DNA from 4 places in the Arthrobacter paludis genome. Region 4 is predicted to be linked to each of the others. Evidence: riboswitches for the same ligand, from Rfam matches in the RefSeq annotation. Region 4 holds a riboswitch; each other region holds the start of a gene.
What was found. Region 4 has a riboswitch for S-adenosylmethionine ahead of AC1Q5D_RS00690 (methylenetetrahydrofolate reductase). Riboswitches for the same ligand answer to the same signal wherever they lie in the genome.
Positions count from the first base shown of each region.

Region 1: it holds a riboswitch for S-adenosylmethionine, as region 4 does, so the genes downstream of both, AC1Q5D_RS14330 (substrate-binding domain-containing protein) here and AC1Q5D_RS00690 (methylenetetrahydrofolate reductase) in region 4, are expected to answer to the same signal.
Region 2: it holds a riboswitch for S-adenosylmethionine, as region 4 does, so the genes downstream of both, AC1Q5D_RS17150 (MFS transporter) here and AC1Q5D_RS00690 (methylenetetrahydrofolate reductase) in region 4, are expected to answer to the same signal.
Region 3: it holds a riboswitch for S-adenosylmethionine, as region 4 does, so the genes downstream of both, AC1Q5D_RS13495 (flavin reductase family protein) here and AC1Q5D_RS00690 (methylenetetrahydrofolate reductase) in region 4, are expected to answer to the same signal.

Region 1 is NZ_JBXAEW010000017.1:52,288-59,649, forward strand. It holds gene AC1Q5D_RS14320 (ABC transporter permease) at 1-265, opposite strand, end outside; gene AC1Q5D_RS14325 (sugar ABC transporter ATP-binding protein) at 262-1,779, opposite strand; gene AC1Q5D_RS14330 (substrate-binding domain-containing protein) at 1,769-2,833, opposite strand; SAM riboswitch class I at 2,911-3,000, opposite strand; gene AC1Q5D_RS14335 (FadR/GntR family transcriptional regulator) at 3,187-3,951, opposite strand; gene eat (ethanolamine permease) at 4,132-5,562, shown strand; gene AC1Q5D_RS14345 (glutamine synthetase family protein) at 5,559-6,971, shown strand; gene AC1Q5D_RS14350 (gamma-glutamyl-gamma-aminobutyrate hydrolase family protein) at 6,971-7,362, shown strand, end outside.
Region 2 is NZ_JBXAEW010000026.1:21,902-29,263, reverse strand. It holds gene AC1Q5D_RS17165 (acyl-CoA dehydrogenase family protein) at 1-858, shown strand, start outside; gene AC1Q5D_RS17160 (LLM class flavin-dependent oxidoreductase) at 971-2,377, shown strand; gene AC1Q5D_RS17155 (amino acid permease) at 2,659-4,143, shown strand; SAM riboswitch class I at 4,360-4,460, shown strand; gene AC1Q5D_RS17150 (MFS transporter) at 4,551-5,984, shown strand; gene AC1Q5D_RS17145 (acyl-CoA dehydrogenase family protein) at 6,009-7,310, shown strand; gene AC1Q5D_RS17140 (NtaA/DmoA family FMN-dependent monooxygenase) at 7,311-7,362, shown strand, end outside.
Region 3 is NZ_JBXAEW010000015.1:67,304-74,665, forward strand. It holds gene AC1Q5D_RS13485 (class II glutamine amidotransferase) at 1-230, opposite strand, end outside; gene dnaB (replicative DNA helicase) at 233-1,609, opposite strand; gene AC1Q5D_RS13495 (flavin reductase family protein) at 2,475-2,981, opposite strand; SAM riboswitch class IV at 3,032-3,146, opposite strand; gene rplI (50S ribosomal protein L9) at 3,301-3,759, opposite strand; gene rpsR (30S ribosomal protein S18) at 3,778-4,017, opposite strand; gene AC1Q5D_RS13510 (single-stranded DNA-binding protein) at 4,083-4,673, opposite strand; gene rpsF (30S ribosomal protein S6) at 4,718-5,023, opposite strand; gene AC1Q5D_RS13520 (M18 family aminopeptidase) at 5,248-6,534, opposite strand; gene AC1Q5D_RS13525 (hypothetical protein) at 6,591-6,755, opposite strand; gene AC1Q5D_RS13530 (response regulator) at 6,766-7,362, opposite strand, start outside.
Region 4 is NZ_JBXAEW010000001.1:129,451-136,812, reverse strand. It holds gene AC1Q5D_RS00700 (hypothetical protein) at 1-288, shown strand, start outside; gene AC1Q5D_RS00695 (NHL domain-containing thioredoxin family protein) at 407-2,359, shown strand; SAM riboswitch class I at 2,600-2,699, shown strand; gene AC1Q5D_RS00690 (methylenetetrahydrofolate reductase) at 2,771-3,682, shown strand; gene metE (5-methyltetrahydropteroyltriglutamate--homocysteine S-methyltransferase) at 3,733-6,135, shown strand; gene AC1Q5D_RS00680 (O-acetylhomoserine aminocarboxypropyltransferase/cysteine synthase family protein) at 6,275-7,362, shown strand, end outside.

The sequences.
Region 1 (7,362 bases), on a different contig from region 4:
TGGACAGGTCGATCCCGCCCGTGAGGACGTCGTCGCCCCCCGTCGCGATCACGACGGCGAGGCCGATGCCGGCGACCGCGAACACGGTGGCCTGGGTCAGGACGGCCCCGACGTTTCCCGGGGTGGCGAAGTGGGGGGACGCGAGGGCGAACGCGGCCAGGACGAGAACGACGACGGCGTACCCGGCCCAGGCGAGCAGGCCGCGGCCGGCCGCGGTCCGCGGGGAGGTGGCCCCGGGCGCGGGGATGGCGGTGGTGGCGCTCATGCGGGCTCCTTGGTGGTCTCGGCGCCGGAGGCGAGGGCGAGGATGCGGTCCGTGGTGGCGCCCGGCCCGGAGATCTCGGCGACGACGGATCCCCGGTGGAGGACCAGGATCCGGTCGGCGAGGCCCACGAGTTCCTCCAGGTCGACGGTCACCACCAGGACGGCGGCGCCGCCGTCGACCAGTTCGCCGAGGTGGGAGTAGATCTGGGCCCGGCTTCCGACGTCGACGCCGGAGGTCGGTTGGTCCAGGACGAAGACGGACGCGCCGGTGGCGAGCCACCGCCCCAGGACCACCTTTTGCTGGTTGCCTCCGGAGAGGCGGCCGGCGACGGCGGCGCCGTCCGCCGGGCGGACGTCGAGCCGCTTGACGAGACCAGCCGCCAGCGCCCGTTCCTTGGCCTGGGCGAGGAACCCGCCGGCGCGGCTGATGCTGCGCAGGCTCGCCGCGGTGAGGTTCTCTGCCACGGTGTGGCGGGTGAGCAGCCCGTCGCGGCGCCGGTCCGCGGGGACGTAGGCCCCGCCCGCGGCGACGAAGTCGGCGCCGTCCCGGATGGAGCGGCCGTGGACGGCCACCCGTCCGGCGCGGCGGACCGCGCCGGTCACGGCGTCGGCCACCGAGTCGACGCCGGAGCCCACCAGGCCGGTGACGGCGACGATCTCGCCGGGGCGGACCCGCAGGTCGAGCCCGTCCAGGGCCCCGGGAACCCGCAGGCCCTCCGTCTCCAACGCGGTGGCATCCGACCTCGGCGCGCGAGGCTGGCGCGCGTGGTCGAACTCGGTGACGGCACGGCCGACCATGAGCGCGACGACATCGTCGAGGGTGCCCTCGGCTCCGAGCCGGACGTCCCCTGCGTTGCGGCCGTTGCGCAGCACGCTGATCCGGTCGGTGATCTCCCGCAGCTCTTGGAGGTAGTGGGAGACGTAGACGATCCCCACCCCGGTGGCGCGAAGCCTCCGGAGGGTCCCGAAGAGCTGGTCGACCTCGCCGGCGGCGAGCGGGGCGGTCGGCTCGTCGAGGATCAGCACGCTCGGCTCGGCGAGCACTGCTCGGGTGATCTGGACCAGTTGCTGCTGGGCGACGGTGAGCTCGTCCACGAGCAGTCCGGCGTCCACGCGCTGGCCCGTGCACCGTTCGATGTCGGCGGCGGCCCGGCGCTCGAGCCCGCGGCGGTCCAGCCAGGCGGTGCCGGGCAGGTGGCCGAGGTAGAGCTGCTCGGCCACGGTGAGCCGCCCGGCCAGGTGCCGGTCCTGGTGGATGACCCGGATCCCGAGCGCCTCGGCGTCGGCGGGGCGGGCGATCCGGGCGGGGGCGCCGTCGACCTCGATGCCGCCGCCGTCGGCGGCGTACAGGCCGGTGAGGACCTTGATCAGGGTCGACTTGCCGGCCCCGTTCTCCCCGACCAGGCCCAGGATCTCCCCGCGGCGCAGGGTGAGGTCGACGCCGTCGAGGACGCGGGCGGGGCCGAAGGACTTGCCGATGCCGCGCAGGGCGAGCAGCGCGGGCTCAGATGCCAAGGTCACTGCGCACCTGCCCGACGTTGTCCTTGTCCACGAACACGGGCTCGAGGTAGCTCGTGGTCGGGACCTCGTCCTGCCGCCCGCCCAGGTACAGGGCGACGTTGTTCGCGGAGGTGGCGGCCATCTCGCGGGTCTGCTGGGCGACGGTGAACTCGAAGGAGCTCTCCGGGTCGGCGATCAGGTCCAGGGCGCCGGGCTCGGCGTCCACGCCGTAGAGGCCGATGTCGTCGCGGCCGGCCGCGTCGACGGCCTGCGCGGCGCCGATCAGGGGCATGTCCCAGCAGCTCCAGATGGCATCCACCTTGCCGTCGGGCAGGCGGCGCAGCTGGTCCTGGATCTGGCGCTTGGCGTCCTCGATGGTGCCCTCGTACTTGTCCTGCAGCTCGGGCTCGATGATCTCGATCTGCGGGTAGTCCTCAAGCACGAGCTTGAGGCTGTCGTACCGGATCCGGCACGGCGTGACGCCGGGGAAGCCGTTGAAGGCCAGGATCCGGCCCTCGCCGCCGATGTCCTCGGCCAGCGTCCGGGCCAGGGTGGTCCCGATGTTCCAGTTGTCGCTCGTGACGTTGTTGACGCTGTGCTTGGACTGGAAGTCGACCGTGAACAGGGGGATGTCCGCGTCCTCGACCTTCTTCAGCGCCGGCGTCAGTGTCTGCGCGTCGCCGAGGATGACGATGATCGCGTCGGGGCGCTGGGCGACGAGGTTCTCGACGTCCGTCACGTGCTTGCCGTCCTGGGCCTCGGCCTGGGTGGCGATGACGGTGCCACCCAGCTCCTCGATGCGCGCCTGGAGCTCCTCGTACACGACCCGGCTGAAGTCGTGGACGATGTCCTTCGCCGCGATGCCGACGGTCTTTCCCTCGAGGGAGGGCACGGAGGCGGCGGCTTGCGTGGCCTCGGCCGCCGCGCTGGGCGTTGCCCCGGCAGCGGGGGCGGCGCCGGCCGGAGCCGCGGGCTCCTTGAGGGAGCATCCGGTCAGGGCCGCGGATCCGGCCAGGGCGAGCGCGAGCAGTGTGGCGCCCGGACGGCGGCGGGTTGCGGTGGTGGTCATGGTGGGCGTCCTCCGGGTTGGTGCTGGGGAGCCGCGCACACTCCGGCGGCGCCAGGCGGCGTGCCGGTTCGCGTGGAACTCCATCGGTTCTGGCGGTAGCACTCGCCCCTGCGGGGGCCTTGCTGCGGCGTCGACGAGCCAGATCTCTCGGCCGCTCTGGATGGTGTGCCCCGATTCAACCAACGACGACGGTGCGCGTGGCACCCGCCCGTCACATGACCGCCACATGACGCCGTAGGGCGACGCAACGCGTCACGCGGCGCCATCTCCGGGCGACGGGACGGGGCAGGGCGCGTCACTCCGCGTCATGTGACGCGTCCGCACGACCTTTGTTGCGGGTCTGTTGCGCGCGCTCAGTCCCGGGTCGTGGTGTTCGGCGTCCGCTCGTCCTCCAGGAACCCGCGCAACAGGGCCGCCGTGCCCTCGAGGTGCTCGGCCATGCGGGCGCGCGCCGCCTCCGCGTCGCCGGCGAGGATCGCCGCGACGATCGCCGCGTGTTGCTCGTGCGAGTGGGCGATGTTGGGGTCGAGGACCGGGATCCTGTCGAGCAGGTCGCTGGTGGCGGACCGCGCCTCCGCGACCGCCTGCGCCAACATGGGCGAGCCCGAGAGCTCGGCGATGGCCACGTGGAGCCTGGCGTCCAGCGGCCGGTAGTGCGTGGGGTCCGCCCCGCCCACGGCGTCGAGCGCGGCGACCAGACCGGTGCGCTGCTCGGCGGAGAGCCGCGCCATCGCGGCGTGCGCCGCCGCCGCCGGTTCGACCACGGCCCGGAAGACGAGGACGTCCTCGACGCGGGCCGCGTCCTGGCTGCGCAGCGACCGGCCGGGCCCAGGGGCCCGGTCGGAGACCACGGCGCCGCCATACCGGCCCCGCTGGATCGTGATGTACCCGGCGCGCTGCAGTTCTGCGAGCGCCTCCCGGAGGGTGGCCCGGGAGACCCCCAGCTCCTCGGAGAGGTCCCGCTCGGCCGGCAGCCGCGTCCCGGGGGCGAAGACGCCCAGGCGCATCCCGCGCAGCAGCTGCTCGACCGTCTCCTCGAAGACGTTGCCGCGGCGCACCTGGCCGAGGACGCGGAACGCGGCGGCCGCGGGGCTGTCGGCGGACGGTGTCTCGGACATGGTGCAAGCATCGCACAGGCGGCAACGGCACCCCCAATGGTGTGGAAACAAACTTTTAATGGGTCTGCTCCGGCTCAAGCATTGACACCCACTGGTGGCGTGACTCACAGTGGTCAGCAGTCAAAGGACTAATAACAGTCCATTGATCTTCCAACTTCCTCCGCTGGCAGTGAGGCTTCCATGGCACGGACATCCCACATCGATTACGCAAGCGTCGACCACGACTACCTCAAGCACCGCCAGCTCAAACGCGGCGCCGCGGGCTGGGTCCTTCTGGCCGGGCTGGGGGTCGCCTACGTCGTCTCCGGCGACTTCTCCGGCTGGAACCTCGGCCTCGGCGTGGGCGGATGGGGCGGCCTGCTCATCGCGTTCGTGCTCATGGGGATCATGTACACCTGCATGGTCTTCGGGCTGGCCGAGATGTCCTCCACGCTCCCGACCGCCGGCGCCGGCTACGGCTTCGCGCGCCGGGCCCTCGGCCCCCTCGGCGGCTTCGCCACGGGCATGGCCGTGCTCATCGAGTACGCCGTCGCCCCCGCCGCCATCGCCACCTTCATCGGCGGCTACATCGAGGCGCTGGGGCTGTTCGGCATGACCAACTCCTGGCCCGTGTACCTCGTGGCGTACGTCGTCTTCATCGGCCTGCACATCTGGGGCGTCGGCGAGGCCCTGAAGGTCATGTTCGGCATCACCGCCATCGCCGTCGTCGCGCTCGTCATCACCGCCGTCGGGCTGGCGCCGCACTTCGAGGCGGCCAACCTCTTCGACATCGTCCCCGACGGCTCGGCCGGCTCCAGCGCGTTCCTGCCCTTCGGCTTCTCCGGCGTCCTGGCCTCGTTGGTGTTCGGCATCTGGTTCTTCCTGGCCATCGAGGGCGTCCCGCTGGCGGCGGAGGAGTCCGCCGACCCCCGCAGGGACATGCCGCGCGGCATCATCGGCGCCATGATGATCCTGATCGTCTCCGGGGCCGCGATGCTGGTCCTGGTCCCGGGCACCGCCGGGGCCGCCGCCATGGCCGGCTCCGACTCGCCGCTGCCGGAGGCGCTGCGGGCGGTCAGCAACCCCGTCCTGGCCGACATCGTCAACTACGCCGGGCTCGCCGGGCTCGTCGCCAGCTTCTTCTCCATCATCTACGCGTACTCGCGCCAGCTCTTCGCCCTGTCCCGCGCCGGCTACCTGCCGCGGTTCCTCTCGGTCACCACCGGCCGGCACACCCCGTGGGTGGCCCTGGTCGTGCCCGGCACGGTGGGGTTCATCCTCGCCGCCGCCACCGGCAACGGCGGTCTCCTGATCAACATCGCCGTCTTCGGCGCCACCCTCTCCTACGTGCTGCTGAACCTCAGCCACATCATGCTCCGCGTCCGCGAGCCGCACCTCGAGCGCGGCTACCGCACCCCGGGCGGCACCGCGACCACCGGTGTGGCGCTGGCCCTGGCCGTCGTGGCCCTCGTGGCGACCTTCGTCGTGGACGTCCTGGCGGCGACCATCACCGCCGCCGTCTTCGCCGCCGCCCTCGCCTACTTCTGGTTCTACAGCCGGCACCGCCTGGTCGCCAACGCCCCCGAGGAGGAGTTCGCGCTCCTCGCCGAAACGGAGAAGACCCTCAAATGACCGCACCGCTGATGACCGACACGACACCGAGGACCACGATGAACCACCCCCGCAACGACAAACTGCTCACCCGAGACCAGCTCTGCGACGGCATCCGGGCCGGCGAGATCGACAGCGTGATCCTGGCCTTCACCGACATGCAGGGCCGCCTGCAGGGCAAGATCGTCCACGGCGGCTTCTTCCTCGACTCCGTCCTGGACCACGGCGCCGAGGCGTGCAACTACCTCCTCGCGGTGGACACCGACATGAACACGGTGGACGGGTACGCGGTCTCGAGCTGGGACACCGGCTACGGGGACATGGTCTTCGACCTGGACCTCGACACCGTCCGCCGGGTGCCCTACCTGGACAAGACGGTCATGATCCAGTCGGACCTCTCCTACACCTCGGGCGAACCGGTGGCCGTCTCCCCGCGCGGCATCCTCCAGGCCCAGCGGGCCCGCGCCGGCGGGCTCGGGTTCCAGGCCCTCGCCGGCACCGAGCTCGAGTTCATGCTCTACAACACGAGCTACGAGGACGCCCAGAACGGCTCGTACGCCAACCTGGTCCCGGCGAACCTGCACAACGTCGACTACTCGATCCTGGGCTCGATGCGCGTCGAGCCGCTGTTGCGGGACGTCCGCAACGCCATGTTCGAGGCCGGGATGGTGGTGGAGTCGGCCAAGGGCGAATGCAACTTCGGCCAGCACGAGATCGCCTTCCGCTACGACGACGTCGTCACGACCGCCGACAACCACTCGTTCTACAAGCTGTCCGCGAAGCAGATGGCGGCCCAGCGCGGGCAGTCCGTCACGTTCATGGCCAAGCCGAACCCCCGCGAGGGCTCGTCGTGCCACATCCACATGTCCCTGCGGGGGCTGGACGGTGGGCTCGCGTTCTGGGACGCGGAGCGCCAGACGCGCAGCGCGACGTACGACCACTTCATCGCCGGCGTGCTCGCCACGATGCGCGAGTTCACGCTCCTCTACGCCCCGAACGTCAACTCCTACAAGCGGTTCGCGAAGGGTTCCTTCGCGCCCACGGCAGTCGCCTGGGGGATCGACAACCGCTCCTGCTCGGTACGCCTCGTCGGTTCCGGCGCCGCCGCCCGGCTGGAGAACCGGCTCCCGGGTGCGGACGCGAACCCGTACCTGGCCCTGGCGGCGATGCTGGCGGGCGGCCTGTACGGCGTCGAGAACGAGCTCGCGCTCCCGGACCGCGTCGACGGCAACGCCTACGAGTCGACGGCCGAGCACGTGCCCCGCACGCTGGCCGAGGCCCGGGAGCTGTTTGCCGCCTCGACGGTGGCCAAGCAGGTCTTCGGAGAGCAGGTGGTGCAGCACTACACGCACGCGGCGGACGTCGAGCTCGAGCAGTTCAACGCTGCGGTCACGGACTGGGAAGTCCGCCGCGGATTCGAGCGCCACTGATGGCGGCCGCCACCGCGCGCCGGCCGCGCATCGGACTCACCACCTACTGGCAGACCGCATCGTGGGGCGTGTGGAACAACACCGCCGCGATCGTCCCCGGGAACTACGTCACCGCCGTCGTCCGGGCCGGGGGCACGCCCCTGCTCCTGCCGCCCGTGGGCACCGACCCCTCGGTCCTCGACGCGCTCGACGGGCTCATCGTCGTCGGCGGCGTCGACGTGGACCCGGCGAACTACGGCGCCCCCGCCCACCCGACGACGCTGTCCCAGCCCGACCGCGACGACCACGACCTGGCCCTGACCCGGGCGGCGCTGGAGGCGGGCCTGCCGCTCTTCGCCATCTGCCGCGGCGCCCAGATCCTCAACGTGGCGCTCGGCGGGAACCTGCACCA
Region 2 (7,362 bases), on a different contig from region 4:
CTCGTCGGCAACGCCTACACGGAGCGCGGCGGCAACGGGCTCGGCAGCCTGAACACCCGGCTCGCCGAGCGCGACGGCCGCTGGCGGGTCACGGGCCAGAAGTACTACTGCACCGGCACCATCTTCTCCGACTGGGTCGCCGTCGCCGCGGCCCACCCCGAGGCGCCGGGCCGCCACATCGCCCTCGTCAACACCGGCCACTCCGGCGTGCGGATCCTCGACGACTGGGACGGGTTCGGCCAGCAGCTCACCGGCACGGGCTCCACGTCGTTCGAGGACGTCCCGGTCGACACGCTCCTGTCCCCGGACCAGCTCGCCCCGCACCCCGAGGCCGCGGTCTTCCAGGTGGTCCTGCTCGCCGTCCAGGCCGGCATCTGCCGCGCCGCGCTCGCCGACGCCCGCAACGCCGTCCAGGCCCGGACCCGCGCGTTCAGCACCGGGACGGGCGTCCCGGCCCGGCGCGAGCCGCAGGTGCTCCAACTCGTCGGCGAGCTCTCCGCGACCGCGTTCGCCGTCGACTCGATCGTGGTCTCCGCGGCGGCCGAGATCGAGTCCGCGCTCGCCGCGGCGGACCTCAGCGTCGCCGAGCGGCACGCGGTGTGCGCGCTCGCCGCCGACCGCGCCCAGACCGCAGTCCAGCCTCTCGTCCTGGCGGCCGCGTCCAAGCTCTTCGACGGGCTCGGCGCGTCCTCGACCGCCCGGTCCTGCAACCTCGACCGGCACTGGCGCAACGCCCGGACCATCGCCACCCACAACCCGGCCCTCTACAAGGCCCGGATCGTCGGGGACTACGAGGTCAACGGCACCGAGCCGGCCGTCCTGAACTCCGTGGGCGACGTGCCCGCGGCCGTCCCGTAGCGGCCCGGCCCGCCGCCGAACCGGCGCGCGGGCCCCGCCGTCGTCCACCCGTCCCCACGCATCCCCACCGACCACCCGCGGCCGAGCCGCCCGTCACCGAAGGAAACCCGCGATGACCCAGCCCCAGTCCCGCCGCCACGTCCGCCTCAACGCGTTCGACATGAACTGCGTCGTCCACCAGTCCCCGGGCCTGTGGCGCCACCCGCAGGACCAGGCCGAGCGCTACAACGACCTCGGCTACTGGACCCACCTGGCCCAGGTGCTCGAGAAGGGCAAGTTCGACAGCCTGTTCATCGCCGACGTGCTCGGCACCTACGACGTGTACGGGTCCACGAACGAGATCCCGCTCTCCGCCGGCGCGCAGGTCCCCGTCAACGACCCCATCCTGCTCGTCTCCGCCATGGCCGCCGTGACCGAGAACCTGGGCTTCGGCATCACCGCCGGCACCGCCTACGAGCACCCGTACCCGTTCGCCCGGCGCATGGCCACGCTCGACCACCTCACCAAGGGCCGCGTCGGCTGGAACGTCGTGACCGGCTACCTGCCCTCCGCCGCGCGCAACATGGGCCAGGAGGACCAGCTCGAGCACGACGAGCGCTACAACCACGCGGACGAGTACCTCGAGGTCGTCTACAAGCTCCTCGAGGGCTCCTGGGAGGAGGACGCCGTGGTCCGCGACCGCGAGTCCGGCGTCTTCACGGACCCGTCGAAGGTCCACGAGATCCGCCACGAGGGCAAGTACTTCAAGGTCCCCGGCATCGCCATCACCGAGCCCAGCCCGCAGCGCACCCCGGTCGTGTTCCAGGCCGGCGCCTCCCCGCGCGGCATGCGCTTCGCCGCCGAGAACGCCGAGGCCGTGTTCGTGAACTCGCCGACCAAGGAGATCCTGCGGGACACGGTCGCGAAGATCCGCGACGCCGCCGAGGCCGCCGGCCGGGACCGCTACGACATCCGCATCTACGCCATGCAGACCGTCATCACCGGCGCCACCACCGAGGAGGCGAAGGCCAAGTACGAGGACTACGCGTCCTACACGGACATCAACGGCGCCCTCGCCCTGCTCTCCGGCTGGACCGGCATCGACATGTCCCAGTTCGACCTCGACGGCGTCATCGGCCAGGACGTGAAATCCAACGCCATCCAGTCCTCCGTCGAGAACTTCAAGAAGGCCTCCGGCGACGTCGACAAGCCGTGGACCATCCGCCAGATGGCGCAGTGGATCGGCGTCGGCGGCTTCGGCCCCGTGTCCATCGGCTCCGGCCCCGAGGTCGCCGAGAAGCTCATCGAGTGGGTGGACGACACCGACGTCGACGGCTTCAACCTGGCCTACGCCATCACGCCCGGCTCGTTCGAGGACGTCGTCGAGTTCGTCGTGCCCGAGCTGCAGGCCCGCGGCGCCTACCCGCAGGACTACGCGCCGGGCACGCTGCGCAACAAGCTCTTCGGAGCCGGCGACCGCGTCAAGGACTCCCACCGCGCGGCCAAGTACCGCATCGGCTCGCAGAGCCTGGTCGGCTAGCGACCGGCCCAGCCGCCGGGCAGAGCCCGCGCCGCGGCGCCGTCCCCACCCGGGGGCGGCGCCGCCGTCGTTAACGCGGCCCTCCGCCCGCGACGGCGGCGGAGGATGACGCCCCGTGCCCCAGCGCTGCTGGTGCTCGGCCCGCCCGGTCCGCCGCCGACGCCGCCCATCGCTGGGGCCGGGGAGGGGCCGCCGCGGACCGCTGTTAGCTTGATCACGCCCCGCCGCCGGCCGTCCCGGAGGAGCGGGCGCAGCACCGTCCCGCGACCCGTGGAGGAACCATGGCACCTGCCCGCCCGCAACCGGAGGCCCCGGCCCCCACGCCCGAGGAGGTGGACGCGGCCGCCAACGGCGGCCTGCGCCGCTCCATGGAGTCCCGCCACCTGGTGATGATCGGCCTCGGGGGCGTCATCGGGTCCGGGCTCTTCGTCTCCTCCGGGTACACGATCGGCCAGGCCGGCCCGCTCGGCTCGATCATCGCCTACCTGGCGGGCGCCGTCGTCGTCTACCTCGTGATGTCCTGCCTGTGCGAGCTCGCCGTCCGCTACCCGGTCTCCGGCGCGTTCCACATCTACGCGGCCCGCACCATGGGCCCGGCCACGGGCTTCGCCACGGCCTGGCTGTACTGGCTGACCTGGGCCGTGGCCCTGGCCTCCGAGTTCACGGCCTCCGGGCTGCTCATGCAGCGATGGTTCCCGGACGTGCCGGTCTGGATCTGGTGTCTGGCGTTCGCGTCCGCGCTGTTCGCCATGAACGCGGTCTCCGCGAAGGTCTTCGGCGAGACGGAGTTCTGGTTCGCGCTGATCAAGGTCGCCGCCGTCGTCGGCCTGATCATCCTGGGCGGCGCCGCGCTGCTCGGCTTCCACCCCATGGCTGCCGGCGGGTTCCCCGGCCCGCTCGAGAACTTTTCCACCGACCAGGGCCTGTTCCCGAACGGCGCCACGGGCGTGCTCGTGACCGTGCTGGCCGTGTTCTTCGCGTTCTCCGGCTCGGAGCTCATCGGCGTCGCGGCGGGGGAGACCGCCGACCCCGAGCGCGCCATCCCGAAGGCCATGCGCACCACGGTGCTGCGGCTAGTCATCTTCTTCGTGGGCGCGATCGCCGTGATCGCCGCCGTCGTCCCCTACGAGGAGGCCACCCTGGGCGAGAGCCCGTTCGTGACCGTCTTCGAGGCCATCGGCATCCCGTTCGCGGCGGACGCCATGAACTTCGTGGTCATCACGGCGCTGCTCTCCGCGGGCAACAGCGGCCTCTACTCGTGCGCGCGGATGCTGCACTCGCTGTCCGCCGAGGGGCACGCGCCGGCCGCGCTGGGCCGGGTCACCCGCCGCGGCATCCCGCTGAACGCGCTGCTGGTGAGCATCGGGGCCGCCATGGCGTGTCTCGTGTCCAGCGTCGTCGCCCCGGAGACCGTCTACCTCGTGCTCGTCTCGGTGGCCGGATTCGCGACCGTGGCGGTGTGGATGTCGATCGCCGCCGCGCACTTCTTCCACCGCCGCCAGTTCCTCCGCGCCGGGGGCGACCCCGCCACGCTCGCCTACCGCTCCCCGGCCTACCCGTGGGTGCCGATCCTCGCGTTCGCGTTCTGCCTCGTCTCCGTCATCGGCATCGCGTTCGACCCCGCCCAGGTCGCCGCCCTGTACTTCGGGATCCCGTTCACGCTCGGCTGCTACGTGTTCTTCCGCCTCCGCTACGGCCGCCGCGCCCGGGGGACGACGGCGGCGCCGGCCGGGGAGCCCGCCGCCGAACGGGCGCCCGTGGCCTGACCGGGGACCGCGGCCCGGGCGCAGTATCGCGCGCCCGGACCGCGGCGTCAACGGCGCCGCGTCATGTGACGGCGCGGGGCGTCACCAAGGCGTCACGAACGCGTCATCTTCGGCGGCTGAGCCCGATTGCGTCGAAACGTTGCGTCCGGGGGCCCCGCGGCTGGGCCAGGTCGAAGATCCCGCGCCACACTGGAGGGACCCGCCACGGCGGGCACAACACCATCCAGAGCGGCCGAGAGACCTGGCTCGACGACGCCGCAGCAACCACCCCGCGCCCTGCGCGCCGGGGACGGTGCTACCGCCAGGACCGATGGAGACGCCCCACCCCCAGCGCGTCCCGCCGCGGTCCGCGCCGCCGGCGGTGCGCGGGCTGGGCCGGCTCTCCCCGGGCAACCGAGGAGGAAACCATGAGCACCACCGCCCCCGCGCCGGCGCATTCCCGGCGCACCACCACCCGGGTCGCCGTCGCCAGCTTCATCGGCACGACGATCGAGGGCTACGACTTCGTCCTGTACGGGCTGGCCGCCGCCACCGTCTTCGGGCCGCTGTTCTTCGCGCCGGCCGACCCGCTCGTCGGCACCATCGCCGCGTTCGCGACCTACGCGGTCGGCTTCGTCGCCCGCCCGGTCGGCGGACTGCTCGGCGGGCACTTCGGCGACCGGATCGGGCGCAAGGCCGTGCTCGTCGGGTCCCTGCTGCTGACCGGCCTCGCGACGACCGCGATCGGGCTGCTGCCCACCTACGCCGTCGCCGGCGCGCTCGCCCCGCTGCTGCTCCTGCTCCTGCGCGTGCTGCAGGGCATCGGCTACGGCGCGGAATGGGCGGGGGCGGCCCTGATGACGGTCGAGCACGCCGCCCCGGGCCGCCGCGGCCTCACCAGCAGCGCCACGCAGATCGGCCCGAGCTCCGGCATGCTGCTGGCCACCGGCGTGCTGCTGCTGCTCGAGTCCTCGCTGTCCGAGGCCGCGTACCTGTCCTGGGGCTGGCGGATCCCGTTCGTGGCGAGCCTGGTCCTCGTCGCCGTCGGCCTCGTCATCCGGCTCAAGGTCGAGGACAGCGCCGAGTTCCGCCGCGTCGTCACGGAGGAGCGCGTCGCCCCGCGGCCCGTCCTCGAGAGCCTGAAGACGCACCCGCGCCAGATCGCCCTGACCACGGCGCTGCGCATCGCCCAGAACGCCTACTACTACGTCTATACGGTCTTCATCCTCACCTACCTCGCGCAGGGCGGGATCTCCCGGGAGACCGGCCTGACGGCGGTCCTCGTGGCCTCCGCGCTGGGCCTGGTGACCGTCCCGCTGTGGGGCTGGGCCTCCGACCGCTTCGGCCGCCGCCGCACCTACCTGTTCGGCGCGGTGTTCAGCGCGGCGCTCGTCTTCCCGGCCTTCCCCCTGCTGGACACCGGCAACACGCTGCTGATCCTGCTCACCGTCGTGCTCGGCATGAACATCGGCCACGACGCCATGTACGGCCCGCAGGCCGCGTTCTTCTCCGAGCTGTTCTCCACCCGCGTCCGGTTCAGCGGCGTCTCGATCGGCTACCAGCTCGGCTCGGTCCTGGGCGGCGGCCTGGCCCCGCTCGTCGCGACCGCGCTGCTCGCGGCCGGCGGCGGCGACCCCATCTGGGTGGTCGCGTACATCGTCGGCGTCGGGCTCATCACGGTGGTCGCCACCCTGCTGGCGCCGGAAACCCGCCACCGCGACCTCGCCTCGCGCTGGGGCGCGGACGACGGCGGCGCCGCCGTCGGCCCCGACAACGAGGCGGAGCAGGCCCCGGCCCCCCGGGAGGCCGCCGCCGCGCACGGCGGGCCCGGCCGCGCCGACCGCGAGCCCGCCGCCCGCTAGCCACCGCCACGAGGAGCCGCCACCATGACCGAGACCGCCACCACCACGACCGCCTCCGGCGAGGCCCGCTACGCCGAGCTCGCCGGGCGCTTCCGCCCGCTGTTCACCCGCATCGCCGCCGGCACCGCCGCACGCGAACAGGACCACGTCCTGCCGTTCGAGCAGGTCCGCTGGCTGCAGGAGGCCGGGTTCACGGCCCTGCGCGTGCCGGCCGCCGCGGGGGGCGAGGACATTACCCGCGAGCACCTGTTCCGGCTGCTCGTCGAGCTCGCCGAGGCCGACTCGAACGTGTCCCACCTGCTGCGCAGCCACTTCGCGTTCGTCGAGACGATCGCCGACCAGGACGCGGCGTTCCGGGACCGCTGGTACCCGCGCGTGCTCGCCGGGGACATCTTCGGCAACGCCGCCACCGAGCGCGGCGGCAACGCCCTGGGCACCACGAACACGCGGCTGCGCCGCCGCGGGGCGCGCTGGCTGCTCAACGGCACGAAGTACTACACGACCGGTTCGATCTTCGCGGACTGGGTCGTCGTGATGGCCTCGACCGACGGGGTGGAGGGGCGCCAGTACGCGCTCGTGCGCCGCGAGGCGCCCGGCGTGACCATCCACGACGACTGGGACGGGTTCGGCCAGCCGCTCACCGGGACCGGGACGGCGGAGTTCGCGGACGTGGAGGTCGACGCGGCGGACATCCTCCAGCGCAAGGTCGCGACGACCCTCGAGCCCGCGTTCTTCCAGCTGTGCCTGCTGGCGGTCCTGGCCGGGATCGGCCGCGCCGCCCTGCGCGACGCCTCCGGCCTCGTGGCCGCGCGCACCCGCACGTTCAACACCGGCTCGGGCCTCTTCCGCGAGGACCCGATCATCCAGGAGCACGTCGGCCTGATCGCGGCCAAGGTCTACGCGGCCGAGGCCCTCGTCGCGGCGGCGGCCCGCGACCTCGACGCCGCGTTCGACCCGGAGCTCGGCCTGTCCCCGGAGGAGGCCTACCTCCGGGCGGAACTCGCGTCCCAGAAGGCGCACGTGGCCCTGCCGCCGCTCGTGCTCGAGGCCACGGCCGCCCTGTTCGACGTCGCCGGCGCCTCCGCCACCAGCCGCGGCAAGGCGCTGGACCGGCACTGGCGCAACGCCCGCACCGTCGCCACGCACAACCCCGCCGTGTTCAAGGCCCGCGCCGTGGGGGACTGGCACGTCAACGGGACGGTCCCGACCGGGCTGAATGCCATCGGCGAGGCCACGGGCGCGGGCACGGCTGCCGGGGCGGCCGGGACCGGCGCGGCCGGAACGGTTGCGGCGGCCCCGCCGTCGTCCCCCGGGGAGGCGGGCTAGGTGGCGCCCGCGCGCCCGCGCCTGCTGCTGAGCGCGTTCCTGATGAACACGC
Region 3 (7,362 bases), on a different contig from region 4:
ACGAACGTCGTCGACCAGCGCTCGCGGCCGGCCCGCGCGAAGCCCAGGTCCTCGTAGGCGGCGATCGGGCGCTTCTCCACCCTGGGCGTCCCGTCCTCCCGGAACGTGCCGAGGCCGGTGCCGTCGGGGTGGGACCGGGACTGCGCGAGCAGGCCGTCCGGCGCCTCGAGCAGCCAGAACGTGGCGCGGACCCGCGCGTCCCCGGCGGCGAGCCCGAGCAGCCGGCACATGGCTAGAAGCCGCCGCCGTCGGTCGCCATGTTGTTGAACCGCGAATAGTGGCCCTGGAACGCGACGACGATGGTCTTCGTCGGGCCGTTGCGGTGCTTGGCGACGATCACGTCGGCTTCGCCGGCGCGCGGCGATTCCTTGTCGTAGACGTCGTCGCGGTGCAGCAGGATGACCATGTCGGCGTCCTGCTCGATCGAGCCGGACTCGCGCAGGTCGGAGACCATCGGCTTCTTGTCGGTGCGCTGTTCGGACCCGCGGTTCAGCTGCGAGAGCGCGACGACGGGGACCTGGAGCTCCTTGGCCAGCAGCTTCAGGGCGCGGGAGAACTCGGAGACCTCCTGCTGGCGGGACTCGACCCGCTTGCCGGAGCTCATCAGCTGCAGGTAGTCCAGGACCACGAGCTTGAGGTCGTGCTTCTGCTTCAGGCGGCGGCACTTCGCCCGGATCTCCATCAGGGACATGTTGGGCGAGTCGTCGATGTAGAGGGGCGCGTCGTTGAGCCGGCCCATCGTGGTAGCGATCTTCCCCCACTGCTCGTCCTTGACCGTGCCCTTGCGGAGGTCCTGGAGGCCGATGCTCGCCTCCGCCGAGAGCAGGCGCATGGCGATCTCGTTCCGGCCCATCTCGAGGGAGAAGAACACCGTCGTCTGGTTGTGCTTGATCGCCGCCGAGCGGGCCCAGTCGAGTGCGAAGGTCGACTTGCCCATGGCCGGACGGGCCGCGATGACGATCATCTGGCCGCCCTGCAGGCCCTGGGTGAGCTCGTCGAACTCGTAGAAGCCGGTCGGGACCCCGATCATGCCCTCGCCGCGGCTGCCCGCCGACTCGATCTCGTCGACCGTGCCCTCGATGATGTCCCGGAGGGGCACGTAGTCCTCCGCCGTGCGGCGCTCGGCGACCTTGAAGATCTCGGCCTGCGCGTCGTTGACGATGGCGTCGACCTCGCCGTCCTGCGAGTAGCCCATCTGCACGATCTTCGTCCCGGCCTCGACCAGGCGGCGCAGCACGGCGCGCTCGCGGACGATTTCCGCGTAGAAGCCGGCGTTCGCGGCCGTCGGGACGGACTGGATCAGCGTGTGCAGGTAGGCCGGCCCGCCCACGCGGGTGATTTCGCCGCGCTTGGTCAGCAGGTCGGAGACCGTCACGGCGTCCGCGGGCTCGCCGCGGCCGTAGAGGTCGATGATGGCTTCGAAGATCGACTCGTGCGCCGGCCGGTAGAAGTCGACCCCCCGCAGCGCCTCGACGCAGTCGGCGATGGCGTCCTTCGACAGCATCATGCCGCCGAGCACGCTTTGCTCGGCGACGAGGTCCTGCGGGGGCGTGCGCCCGAAGTCCGACTCCCTGGCGCTGGCCCCCGATTCCGTCTGCGTCAGCGACACCGTATCCCCTTCCCGCTGAGCCGGCGGCCGCGTCGCGGCCGCACCGGCACCCCACCAGTATCCCAGCCGGCACCGCCGGCGGGCGGTCCGGTGCCCCGGCCGTGGATTCGGCGGGCCTGTGGATAGTGGGGGAACCCCGCAACCATAGGCCCGCCCCCGGGGATCGCCAAGCGAGTTATCCACAGGAGGTGTGGATGAGCTGTGGGCATTACGGCGTGTTGTGTGCACAGCTTGGGGAAGAACCTGTGGATTGAGAACTATTTTTCGAGATAATCGCCGTTTGACTAGGCGTTTCTTGTTTCCACTGTTGTGGATTGGAACTCTATGGGTGTCGGGCGTGGCGCGGATGGTCCGTGGAAAACCCGTCGAATCCGGTCTAGTCCAGCGGTTTATCCACGGCCCCACCGCGGTTTTCCACAAGCGCGGGTCCACGTGGCGGGGAGGGCGGGTCCTCCGGCGGCCCGCCGCCGGCGTTCGGATGCGGAGCGTGTGGCCGTGGTCCCGCCCGCGTCGGGGACCGGGCATCCGCCTGCGCCCCGGCATACATTCCGCAGGCGCGGGCCCAAGACCCGTCCCGGGGCCGCCGATCCCCCGGGCGATCGATGCGGCCGTGGCCAACGGCACCGGACGCGCGGACGCCGAGGCGTCGCTGCGGCGCATCGGGGACCCGACGGGCGCACCCCGGTGACGTGGGGGCAGGGCAGCGTCGGCTCCGGGCGCTGCCGGTTCCCGGACGCGACCACGCGCGCCGGCGAGATGTGCGCGGTGGGCTTCTCCCCCGTGCGGGGAACCCGGCTCTCGTCGGCGTGCTCCAAGGGCCGGAGGCGGCCCTCCACGGGGGGTTGGCCCGGAGGCCTCGACGAACCTAGACCAGGGCGTCGCGGCGCAGCGTGTGGAACCCGGAGTCGTGGAAGACCAGCGGCGCCTCGGCGCCGTCGAGGGTGGAATGCCCGTGGACGCGCAGCAGCACCACCGTGTGGTCGCCGGCGGGGACCTCGTTCTCGACGGAGCAGTCCAGCCACAGCGAGGCGTCCTGCAGGAAGAGCGCGCCCTCGTCCGTGGAATCGAGCTTGAGGCCGGCGAAGCGGTCGCCGTCCCGGGAGGCGATCTGGCGGCACACGCCGTCGTGCTGCTCGGAGAGGATCGAGACCCCGATGCGCCCCGCCTGGCGGACGAGCGGCCACGTGCGGGACGTGTTCTGGACCGCGAACATCACCAGCGGCGGCTCGAGGGAGACCCCCACGGTGAAGGAGGACGCGACGATGCCCTGCGGCTCCCCGTCCACGATCGCGCAGAGCGCGGCGATGCCGGAGGGGTAGCGGGCGAACGAGCTGCGGAGGGCCAACGGGCTGAGGTCCTGGGAGAGCGGCATGGTGCGTCCTTCGCGTTGGGCACACCGCGTACCACCAAAGCGGACCGCGGGTGCGGTACTTGCCGTCCGGGGGCTCCCGGAGGCCGAATCGTCACCTGGAGCACCCCACTACCGGTAGAGGGTTGCCGGCCAACCAGCCAGGGCTTGTCGTTGGCTCTCTTGATTCGTTCTCCACGCTACGGGCCCCCACAGGGGCCGTCAAAGGGGGCCCGCAACATTTCGCAAGACGCGAGGGGGCCCCGCCTGGACAGGCGGGGCCCCCTCGGGGTGGCCCGGACCGCCGGAGGCGGTGGGCCGTGCGGCGCGGCGGCCGCGGTGGTTACTTCTTCTTCGCGGCGACGACCTGCAGGTCGACCGTGGCGGAGACGTCCTCGTGCAGGCGCACGGTGGCCTGGTAGTTGCCCAGCGACTTGACGTGCTCGGGCATCTCGACCATGCGCTTGTCGATGGAGCCGAGGCCGGCGGCCTCAACGGCCGCGGCCACGTCGGACTGCTTGACGGTGCCGAACAGGCGGCCGGCCTCGCCGGCCTTGACCTGGATCTTCACCGGCTGCGAGCCGAGCTTGGCCGCCAGCGCCTGCGCGTCCTCGAGGGACGCGACGGCGCGCGCCGCGCGGGCGTTGCGGATGTCCTCGACCTGCTTCTCGCCACCCTTGCTCCAGGTGATGGCGAAGCCGCGCGGCAGGAGGTAGTTGCGGGCGTAGCCGCCCTTCACCTCGACGACGTCGCCGGCGGTGCCGAGTCCGGTCACTTCGTGGGTCAGAATGAGCTTAGCCATGGTGTGTTCCCTCTTTCCTTAGCCGCGGCCAGCGCCGGAGTAGGGCAGCAGGGCAACCTCGCGCGCGTTCTTGATCGCCAGGGCGATCTTGCGCTGCTCCTGGACGGAGACACCCGTGACGCGGCGGGCACGGATCTTGCCGCGGTCCGAGATGAACTTGCGCAGCAGGGTGACGTCCTTGTAGTCGATGACCTTGATGTCAGCGGCCTTCAGGGGGTTGGACTTTGGTTTGGGCTTACGGAGTTCAGCCTTAGCCATCGTGGAGCTCCTCTATGGTTGGAGCCCGCAGACCGGGTCTGCGGGATGGTGGATGTTGGTTGTTTCTAGAAAGGCGGTTCGTCGTCGCCGGAGCTGTTGCCCCAGCCGGCGTTGCTGCCGGCCGACGAGGACCACGGATCGTCCGCGGGCTGGTTCCAGCCGCCGCCCTGGCCGCCCTGGCCGGGGTTGCCCCCGCCGAAGCCGCCGGACTGCTGCTGGCCGCCGAACCCGGCGTTGCCCCCGCCGAAGCCGGAGTTTCCGCCGCCGAACCCGCCGCCGCCACCGCCGGAGCGCTGGGCGCGGGTCACCTTCGCGGACGCGTACCGCAACGACGGGCCGATCTCGTCGACCTCGAGCTCGTTGACGGTGCGGCGCTCGCCTTCCTTGGTTTCGTAGGAACGCGACTTCAGCCGGCCCTGGGCGATGACGCGCATGCCCTTGGTCAGCGTCTCGGCGACGTTCTCCGCGGCCTCGCGCCACACGGAGGAGCGAAGGAACAGCGTTTCGCCGTCCTTCCACTCGTTCGTCTGGCGGTCGAAGGTCCGCGGCGTGGAGGCGATGGTGAAGTTCGCCACCGCCGCGCCCGAGGGCGTGAAGCGGAGCTCGGGATCAGCGGTGAGGTTGCCGATGATCGTGATGACGGTCTCGCCTGCCATGGTGCCTCCTGGCGTCGGTTACTACGGGTGCGGAACCGCGGGAACTACTTCGCGGAAACCTTCTGGTCCTCGGGACGGGTGATCTTGGTGCGCAGGATCGTCTCGTTGAGGTTCAGCTGGCGGTCCAGCTCCGCGGACGTGGCCGGAGTCGCGGTGAAGTTGACGACGGCGTAGATCGCCTCGGACTTCTTCTTGATCTCGTAGGCCAGGCGGCGGCGACCCCAGATGTCGACGTTGTCGATGCTCCCGCCGTCCTTGCGGACGACCTCGAGGAACTTGTTGAGCGTCGGGTCGACGGTACGCTCGTCGACCTCGGGGTCGATCAGCACCATCAGTTCGTAAGCACGCATGTGAACCCACCTCCTTTGGGCTAAGCGGTCACGGTCTTTCCGTAACAGGAGGTTCTGTGCGTTGGCGTTCGCCTTGCCCGGGGCGGGCAAGGCACAAACAGCCTGCACCATCCTACCCGATGGCCCGGCACCACCCTAAACGGGCGAGACGCCCCTCACCGGGCCCCGGGCGGGGCCCTGTGGACGGCCGCGGGACCCGGTGGAGGGGACGACGCCGGCGCCGGCTACGCGCGGAAGAACTCGGCGGCGATCCGGGCCAGCCGCAGCGGGTCCTCCACGGCGCACATCTCCCGCGCGGAGTGCATCGAGAGCAGCGCGATGCCCACGTCCACGGTGCGGATGCCCAGGCGCGTCGCCGTCAGCGGCCCGATCGTCGACCCGCAGGGGACGGTGTTGTTGGAGACGAACTCCTGGTAGGGGGAGTCGGCGGCCGCGCAGAGGCGGGCCCACAGGGCGGCGCCGTGGGCGTCGGTGGCGTAGCGCTGGTTGGCGTTGATCTTCAGCAGCGGGCCAGCCCCGGCCAGCGGGCGGTTGGCCGGGTCGTGCCGCTCGGGGTAGTTCGGGTGCACCGCGTGCCCTGCGTCCGCGGAGAGGCAGACGGAGTCGGCGTAGGCGCGGGCGCGGTCCGCGGCGTCGGCGCCGAGGGAGGCGGACACGCGCTCCAGGACCTCCTGCAGGAACGGGCCGGACGCGCCGGAGCGGGTGGCGGATCCGATCTCCTCGTGGTCGAACGCGGCCATGACGGCGATGTGCCCGCCCGGCGCCCCCTCGGCCGCGTGCCCGGCCAGGGCCACGGCGGACGCGTGCACGGAGGAGAGGTTGTCGAGCCGCCCCGAGGCCAGGAACTCGTCGCCGGCACCGAAGAGCCCGGGCGCCTGCGCGTCCGCGACGACCAGGTCGTACCCGGCCACCCCGGCCGGGTCGGTCGTCCCCGCGACGACCTCGGCCAGCAGGTCCGCCCGGCCGGGGTCCCCCGTGCCCCAGACGGGGCTCAGGTGGGCCTGCCGGTTCAGGGCCAGCCCGTCGTTCGCGTCGCGGTCCAGGTGGATGGCGAGCTGGGGCAGCCGCAGCAGGGGCCCGGTGCGCACGAGGTGCTCGGCGCCGTCGAGCGTGACGACGCGGCCGGCCAGGACGAGTTCGCGGTCCAGCCAGGAGTTCAGCAGCGGCCCGCCATAGACCTCGACCCCGGCCTGCAGCCAGCCGTCGCGCCCGGTGGTGGGCCGGGGCTTGAGCTTGAAGGACGGCGAGTCGGTGTGCGAACCGAGGATGTGGAAGCCCGTCGTCGGCCCGGCGCCCTCGGGGACGGCCCACGCGATGACGGCGCCGTCGCGCACCACGTACCGGGCCCCGGGGCCCGCGGGCCAGGCCTCGCGCTCGTCCAGGCGGACGAACCCTGCCGCCTCGAGCCGGCGGGCGGCCTCCGCGGCGGCGTGGTAGCTGGACGGGGACGCGGCGACGAACTCGCCGAGATCCCGGGCGTGGGTGGTGGCTGCGGCGGTCGGCGTGGCCATGGGCTGCGTGGTTCCTCCCGGTCGGGGCGTGGTGCCAGCCATGCTACCGGCGGTGCTCACACCCCCTGGCGGTAGCGGGCGAACGCGAGCGCCGCGAGCCCCGCGGCCAGGCAGGCCCACCCCGCGGCGTCGAGGGAGAGCACCACGAGCAGGAACGCTCCCCCGGCGAGCAGCACGACGGCGACGAGGAGCCAGGGGTTGCGCAGGAACTCGATGTTCACGGCGCCCCCCCTAGTAGTCCAGGCCCTGGCTGGGCACGACGAGCCCGGTCTCGTACGCGTAGACCACCGCCTGCACGCGGTCGCGCAGGTGCAGCTTGGTCAGGATCCGCCGCACGTGCGTCTTGACGGTCGCCTCGGAGAGGAAGAACCGGTGGGCGATCTCCGCGTTGGACAGGCCCTCGCTGATGGCCCCCAGGACCTCCAGCTCGCGGGGGGTGAGGTCCTCCAGCAGCGGGTCGCGCGCGGGCGGCGGGGCCGGCCGCCCGGCGGCCGCGGCGGGCCGCCGGACGTAGGTCTCGAGGAGGCGCTGGGTGACGCGGGGGGCGACGACGGCGTCGCCACTGGCGACGAGCCGCACGGCATTGACGAGTTCCTGGGGCGCGACGTCCTTAAGCAGGAACGCGGAGGCGCCCGCCTGCAGGCCGGAGAACGCGTACTCGTCGAGGTCGAAGGTCGTCAGGATGATGACCCGCGAGTCCGGGACCTGCTCGGCGATCCGGCGCGTCGCCTCGATTCCGTCCATGGCCGGCATGCGCACGTCCATCAGCACCACGTCGGGCCGCAGCTCGGCCGCCCGCCGCACGCCCTCGGCGCCGTCGGAGGCCTC
Region 4 (7,362 bases):
ACGCTGAACATCCAGCAGGAGACCGGCAACGGCGGCGTGGTCCCGGAGACGGTGCCGCTGACCAGCACCGCGCCGGAGGTCTCCGGGGCCGATGTCGACTCGGCACTGCTGTGGACGCGCGGCCGCGACGGCCAGGCCCTCCAGCAGCAGGCGCTGGTCCTCATGGGGGAGCGGGACGGGCACGTGGCCATGGTCTCCTTCATCGGCACCAGGGGCCTGGACGACGGCCGTTTCGCGGAGATGGCCTCGGGCATCCTCGACGCGACCCTCGCCGAAGCGGGCGGGTAGCGGGGGACGACGGCGGCGCCCCCGCCGTCGTCCGCCGTCATCCGGGGCGGCGCCGGGAACAGCCGCGGGGATAATGGCGTTGGAACCAGAACGTCAGCCGACAGCGTCCAGGAGCAGCATGAACACCCCCACCCCAGCCACCGAGTCCGTCCGCGCCTCCTACCGGGTCCGCGCCTCCGAACTGGTGGGCCGCAACTGGCTCAACACCGGCGGCAAGCAGGTCACCCTCGAGGACCTGCGCGGCAAGATCGTGGTCCTCGACTTCTGGACGTTCTGCTGCATCAACTGCCTCCACGTGCTGGACGAGCTGCGCCCGCTCGAGGAGAAGCACCGCGACAAGCTGGTGATCGTGGGCGTGCACTCGCCGAAGTTCGAGCACGAGGCGGACCCGGACGCCCTGGCCGCCGCCGTCGAGCGCTACGAGATCCACCACCCGGTCCTCGACGACCCGGAGCTGGACACGTGGCAGGCCTACTCCGCCCGCGCCTGGCCGACGCTCGTCGTCATCGACCCGGAGGGCTACATCGCCGCCCACCTGACGGGGGAGGGCCACGCCAACGGCCTCGGCATCCTCGTCGAGGAGCTCGTCGCCGAGCACGAGGCCAAGGGGACGCTGCACCGCGGCACCGGCCCCTACGTGCCGCCCCCGGCGCGCGAGGGCGACCTGCGTTTCCCCGGCAAGGTCGCGGCCCTGCCCAACGGCAACTTCCTGGTCGGCGACTCGGGCCACCACCGCCTCGTCGAGCTGGCCGGGGACCTGTCCACCGTCGTGCGCACCATCGGCGAGGGGACGAAGGGCCACGCCGACGGCGGCCCCGACGCGGCCCGCTTCAACGAGCCCCAGGGCCTGGCGCTGCTGCCCGCCGACGTGGCGGCCCGGGTGGGCTACGACGTCGTCGTCGCCGACACGGTCAACCACCGCCTGCGCGGCGTCTCCCTGGGCACCGGCGAGGTCGTCACGGTGGCCGGCAACGGGGTCCAGCGCCTGCTGGACGTCGAAACGGCCCGGGCCGCCGGGGACGCCGCGAACGACGCCGGGGCCTGGGTGTGGGACCTCGGCGCCGACCCGCTGAACACCTCCCTGTCCTCGCCGTGGGACGTGGTGTGGAGCGCGAAGGCCGGGCGCGTCGTCGTCGCCATGGCCGGCACGCACCAGATCTTCTCCTTCGACCCGGCCACCGGCGCGCTCGAGGTCTTCGCCGGCACCGGCCTGGAGGGGCTGACCGACGGCCCCGCCGGCGGGTCCTGGTTCGCCCAGTCGTCCGGCCTCGCCGTGGACGCCCGGGGCGACGTGTGGGTCGCCGACTCGGAGACCAGCGCGCTGCGCGTGCTGCGCCTCGGCGACGACGGCCGCGTGGACGCCGTCGCGTCCGCGATCGGGACCGGCCTGTTCGACTTCGGGTTCCGCGACGGCGAGGCCGGACAGGCCCGCCTGCAGCACCCGCTGGGCGTCGCCGCGCTGCCCGACGGCTCCGTCGCCGTGGCCGACACCTACAACGGGGCCGTGCGCCGCTACGACCCGGCCACGGGGACCGTCTCCACCCTGGCCCGCGGCCTGGCCGAGCCCTCCGACGTGCTGCTGGACGGCTCCGTCGACGGCGAGGCCGTGCTGCTGGTCGTGGAGACCAACCGCCACCAGCTCGTGCGGGTGCCCCTGCCGAAGGAGGCGCTGACCGTCGACGAGGGCGCCTCGCAGACCGCCCGCCCGCGCACGCCCGTCGCCGCCGGCCAGCACGCCCTCGAGGTCCGCTTCGCCGCGCCGAAGGGCCAGAAGCTGGACGACCGCTGGGGCGACCCGACGCAGCTGAAGATCTCCTCCTCGCCCGAGGAGCTGCTGCTCGAGGGCGCCGGCACGTCCGTGGGCCTGGCCCGCACGCTGGTGCTCAACCCCGACGTCGCCGAGGGCGTCCTGCACATCACCGCCCGGGCCGCGGCGTGCGACGGCGAGCCCGGCGGGGAGATCCCCGACCACGCCGCCTGCCACCTGTACCAGCAGGACTGGGGCATCCCGGTGGTCCTCGACGCCGGCGGCGAGACCGCGCTGACGCTCGACCTGCGCGGGCTGGACTAGGAGGCGCCGGCGGCCCGCGCCGCCCACCCCCCACCGATAGGCGGGGCTCCCCGAGGGGAGCCCCGCCTTTTTGCGTGCCCTCCCTCGGGCGTCACGGGCCCGTCATGTGACGCGGGCGCGGCCCGGGTGTGACGCCCGCGGGCCGCCCCGCCGGGACACGATCCGTCATGTGCGCCCGCGTGACGGCCGCCGCCGCCGGGAACTTGCCGCATCCCGGGCGGCGCGGTGACATGGACCCACCAGCCATCCAGAGCGGCCGAGAGATCTGGCTCGACGACGCCGCAGCAACCATCCGGGGCCCACGGTCCGGGAACGGTGCTACCGCCAGAAGCGATGGAGACACATCGTCGGCGCCCGGGCGGGCCCCGCGCCGATGCCGTGCACTCCCTCGCGATCCCGCGAGGAGGACGAATGACCACGACCACCGCGGCGGCCCCGCCGTCGCTTTCCTACGAGCTGTACCCGCCCCGGGCCGGCGTGGCGCCGGAGCGGATCCAGGCCACCGTCGAGGCCCTCGAGGCCACGCAGCCGGACTACGTGTCCGTCACCTGCAACGGTTCCCCGTCCAGGCGCCGCGCCTCGCTCGACTTCCTCAGGCACCTCATGCACGAGACCCGCCTGCGCCCGGTGGCGCACCTGACCTGCGTCGGGGAGACCACCCGGTCGCTGGACCGGACCGTCCGGGAGCTGCTCGGCCTGGGCGTGCGCGGAGTCCTGGCCCTGCGCGGGGACCTGCCCACCGACCCCGGGGTCGACCGGGGCGAGTTGCCGTTCGCCCGGTACCTCGTGGAGCTGATCCGCGACGTGGAGCAGCGGCACGGGGCCACGCTCGCCGGCGGACGCCTGTCCGTGGGCGTGGCCGCCTACCCGGACCACCACCCGGAGTCCCCGTCCTTCCAGCACGACCTCGAGGTGCTGCTCGCCAAGGAGCGGTCCGGCGCGGACTTCGCGATCACGCAGGTCTACTTCGAGCCGGACCGCTACGGACGCCTCGTCGCGGCCGCCCGCCGCGCCGGCGTCACCATCCCGATCGTGCCGGGGATCATCCCCTTCGACAGCGAGCGGCGGCTCGAGCGCCTGGCCCAGCTCACCGGCCTGGCCCCCGACCCGGCGCTGCTGCACCGGCTCGCGACGGCCTCGGACGACGGCGCACGCCGCCGCATCGGCGTCGACGCCGCCCTGCGGCTGGCCCGGGCGGCGTTCGACGACGGCGCCCCCGGCCTCCACCTGTACACGTTCAACGACCACCGCGGATCGCTCGACGTCGTCGAGGCCCTCGGACTCGCCGGCACGGCCCACCGGGCCGCCGGCGTCCCCGCCTGACCGGCGGACCGACCCACCACCACAACCACCACACCACCCAGGAGAGAACCATGACCGCCCAGCACCAGACCCCGGCCCCCGGCTTCCCGGCCGCCACCGTCCTCGGCTACCCGCGCATCGGCCGGACCCGCGAGCTCAAGCGCGCCCTGGAGGCCCACTGGGCCGGACGGCTCGACGCCGAGGGGCTCGACCGCGCCGACCGCGCCGTCCAGAACGCGACCGTGGAGCGGCTCGCCGAGCTCGGCCTGCGCACCGACGACTCCTCGATCCCGGCCGACTTCGCCCTCTACGACCAGGTCCTCGACGCCACGGCGGCGCTCGGCGCCCTGCCGGGCCGCTTCGCCGACCTCGCCGGGGAGGACGGGTCCGTCGACACGGCCGCGTACTTCACGCTCGCCCGCGGCGACGCCGAGCGGCCGCCGCTGGAGCTGACGAAGTGGTTCGACACGAACTACCACTACCTGGTGCCGGAGATCGGCCCCGAGACCCCGTTCGCGCCGCTGGCCCACCGGCTCGAGGCGATCGTCGCCCGCTTCCGGGGTCTCGGCGTCGCCCTGCGGCCGGTGCTCGTCGGCCCCGTCACCTACCTGCTGCTGTCCAAGCCGGAGGACGGCTCGCCGGACGGGTTCGACCCCCTGTCGCGGCTGGACGACGTGGTCGCCGCCTACCGGGGCATCCTCGCCCGCCTCGCCGAGGCCGGGGCCGACTGGGTGCAGTTGGACGAGCCGGGCCTGGCGACCGATCGGGGCGGCGCGCTGGCCGGCGAGGGCGGGCCGGTGGAACGCGCGTACCGCGCCCTCGCTGCGCCCGGCGACGGCGGGGCCCGCCCGGCCCTGTTCGTCACCACCGGCTACGGCACCGCGGGCGACCCCGCCGAGCCCGGGGCCGCGCTGGGGGTCCTCGCCCGGGCCGGCGTGGAGGCCGTGCACGCCGACCTGGTGCGCGGCGACGTCCCCACCGCCCGGCACCTGCGACTGCCCTCCGCTACCCGCCTCGTCGCCGGGATCGTCGACGGGCGCAACGTGTGGCGCAACGACCTGCGCGCTTCCCTGGAGGTGCTGGTTGGCCTGCGCGCGGCCGCTCCCGGAGGGGTCTCCGTGGCCACCTCCACGTCGCTGTTCCACGTGCCGCACGACGTCGCGGCCGAGCGGAACCTTCCGGAGCACCTCGCCGGGTGGCTGGCCTTCGCGGACCAGAAGGTCGCCGAGGTCCGCTCGCTCGCGACCGGCCTGGCCGCGGGCGGAGACGCCATCGCCGCCGCCGTCGCCGACTCCGACGCGGCCCGCGCCCACCGCGCCGACTTCGGCGGAGTGCGCGTGGACCGCGTCCGCCAGCGGCTCGCGGCGCTGACGGACGAGGACTTCCGCCGGGTGCCCGCCGACGAGCGGGCGGCCCTGCAGCAGGCCCGGCTCGGGCTTCCGCCCCTGCCCACCACGACGATCGGGTCCTTCCCGCAGACCGGGGAGGTCCGGAAGGCGCGCGCGGCGGTGCGCTCCGGGGCGATCGGCCAGGCGGAGTACGAGGAGTTCCTGCGCGCGGAGATCGGGCGCGTGGTCCGGCTCCAGGAGGAACTGGGCCTGGACGTCCTGGTCCACGGCGAGCCGGAGCGCAACGACATGGTCCAGTACTTCGCCGAGAACCTGGACGGCTTCGCCGCCACCGAGCACGGCTGGGTCCAGTCGTACGGGTCCCGCTGCACGCGCCCGTCCATCCTGTGGGGCGACGTCACGCGCCCGCGGGCATTCACCGTCCCGTGGATCCGCCATGCCCAGGCGCTGACCGAGCGGCCGCTGAAGGGCATGCTCACCGGACCCGTGACGATCCTCGCCTGGTCGTTCGTGCGCGACGACCAGCCCCTCGGGGAGACGGCCCAGCAGGTGGCCCTCGCGCTGCGGGACGAGATCGCCGACCTCGAGGCGGCCGGAACCGGGATCGTCCAGGTCGACGAGCCGGCCCTGCGGGAGCTGCTGCCGCTGCGCGGCACCGGCCACGCGGACTACCTGGAGTGGTCCGTCCGGGCGTTCCGGCTGGCCACGTCCGGCGTGCGCGCTGACACGCAGGTCCACACGCACCTGTGCTACTCGGAGTTCGGGGAGGTCATCTCCGCCATCGACGCCCTGGACGCGGACGTGACCAGCATCGAGGCCGCACGCTCGCGGATGGAGATCGTCGCCGACATCGCCGGGTTCGGGTACGGCCGCGGCATCGGCCCGGGCGTGTACGACATCCACTCCCCGCGCGTGCCGTCCACGGAGGAGGTCGAGGGCCTCATCCGGCAGGCGCTCGGCAGCGTCCCGGCGCACCGCCTGTGGGTCAACCCGGACTGCGGGCTGAAGACCCGCGGCTACGCCGAGACCGTGGACTCCCTGCGGAACGTCGTGGCCGCGGCCGCGCGCGTCCGGGACCGCGCCGCGGACCGGCGCCCCCTGGCCGGGACGGACGCCCGCGCCTGAGCAGTGGCGGGCGGCGGCACCCCGCCGCTGCCCGCCGCGTCCCGGCGGCTCTCGCCGTCCCAGCCGCCCGCCACCGCGCAGTACCCGCCGCCCGCCGCCCGGCGCCGGCCCCCGAACCCCCGCAGACGAGGAGCCCCTCATGACCGCCACCCAGCAGGCCCCCTGGCCGGGCGCCGCCCCGGCCACGGCCCAGGTCCACGCCGGCTACGCGCCGCAGGCCCCGCACTATCCCGCCGCCGCCCCGATCCACCAGACCGCGTCCTACGCCTTCCCGGACTACCGGACCGCCCGGGCGATGTTCGCCCTCGCGGAGCCGGGCTTCACGTACACCCGGACCGGCAACCCCACCACCGCCGTGTTCGAGCAGCGCCTGGCCGCGCTCGAGGGCGGGACCGGCGCCGTCGCCACGGCGACGGGCCAGGCCGCCGTCGCCGTCGCCCTCCTGGCCCTCCTCCAGGGCGGGAGGCACCTCGTCGCGTCCTCGCGCCTCTACGGGGGGACCGTGGACCTGCTGACGGACACGTTCGCCGACTTCGGGATCGAGACCGACTTCGTCGACCCCGCGGACCCTGCCGCCTGGGGCCGGGCCGTGCGCCCCACGACGCGCGCCTTCCTGGTCGAGTCGATCTCCAACCCCCTGGCCACGCTGGTGGACCTGCCGGCCCTGGCCGGCGTCGCCCAGGCGGCCGGGGTGCCCGTGGTCGTGGACAACACGCTGGCCACCCCGGCCCTGTACCGGCCGTTCGACCACGGGGCGGACATCGTCGTGCACTCGGCCACGAAATTCCTCGGCGGTCACGGGACGGTCCTGGCCGGGGCGCTGGTCGACGGCGGCACGTTCGACTTCGCCGCCGACCCGGGGAAGTGGCCGCAGCTGGCCCGGCCCAAGGCCCGCTACGGAGGGGCGACGCTGCTGGAGCGCCACGGCGCGGCCGCCTACCTGACGCTGGCCCGGAGCAAGTACCTCCACGACCTCGGCCCGGCGCTGGCCCCGGCCAGCGCCGCCGCCGTCGCGCAGGGGCTCGAGACGCTGGGGCTGCGGGTCGCGCGGCACACCGCCTCGGCGGAAGCCGTCGCCCGGCACCTGCAGCGGCACCCGGCCGTCGCGCGCGTGCACCATCCGGCCCTGGCTGGCCACCGGGACTCGGCCCTCGCGGCCCGGGACTTCCCCCGGGGGGCCGGGTCCGTCTTCTCCTTCGACCTCGACGCCGGACCCGGCGAGGTGGG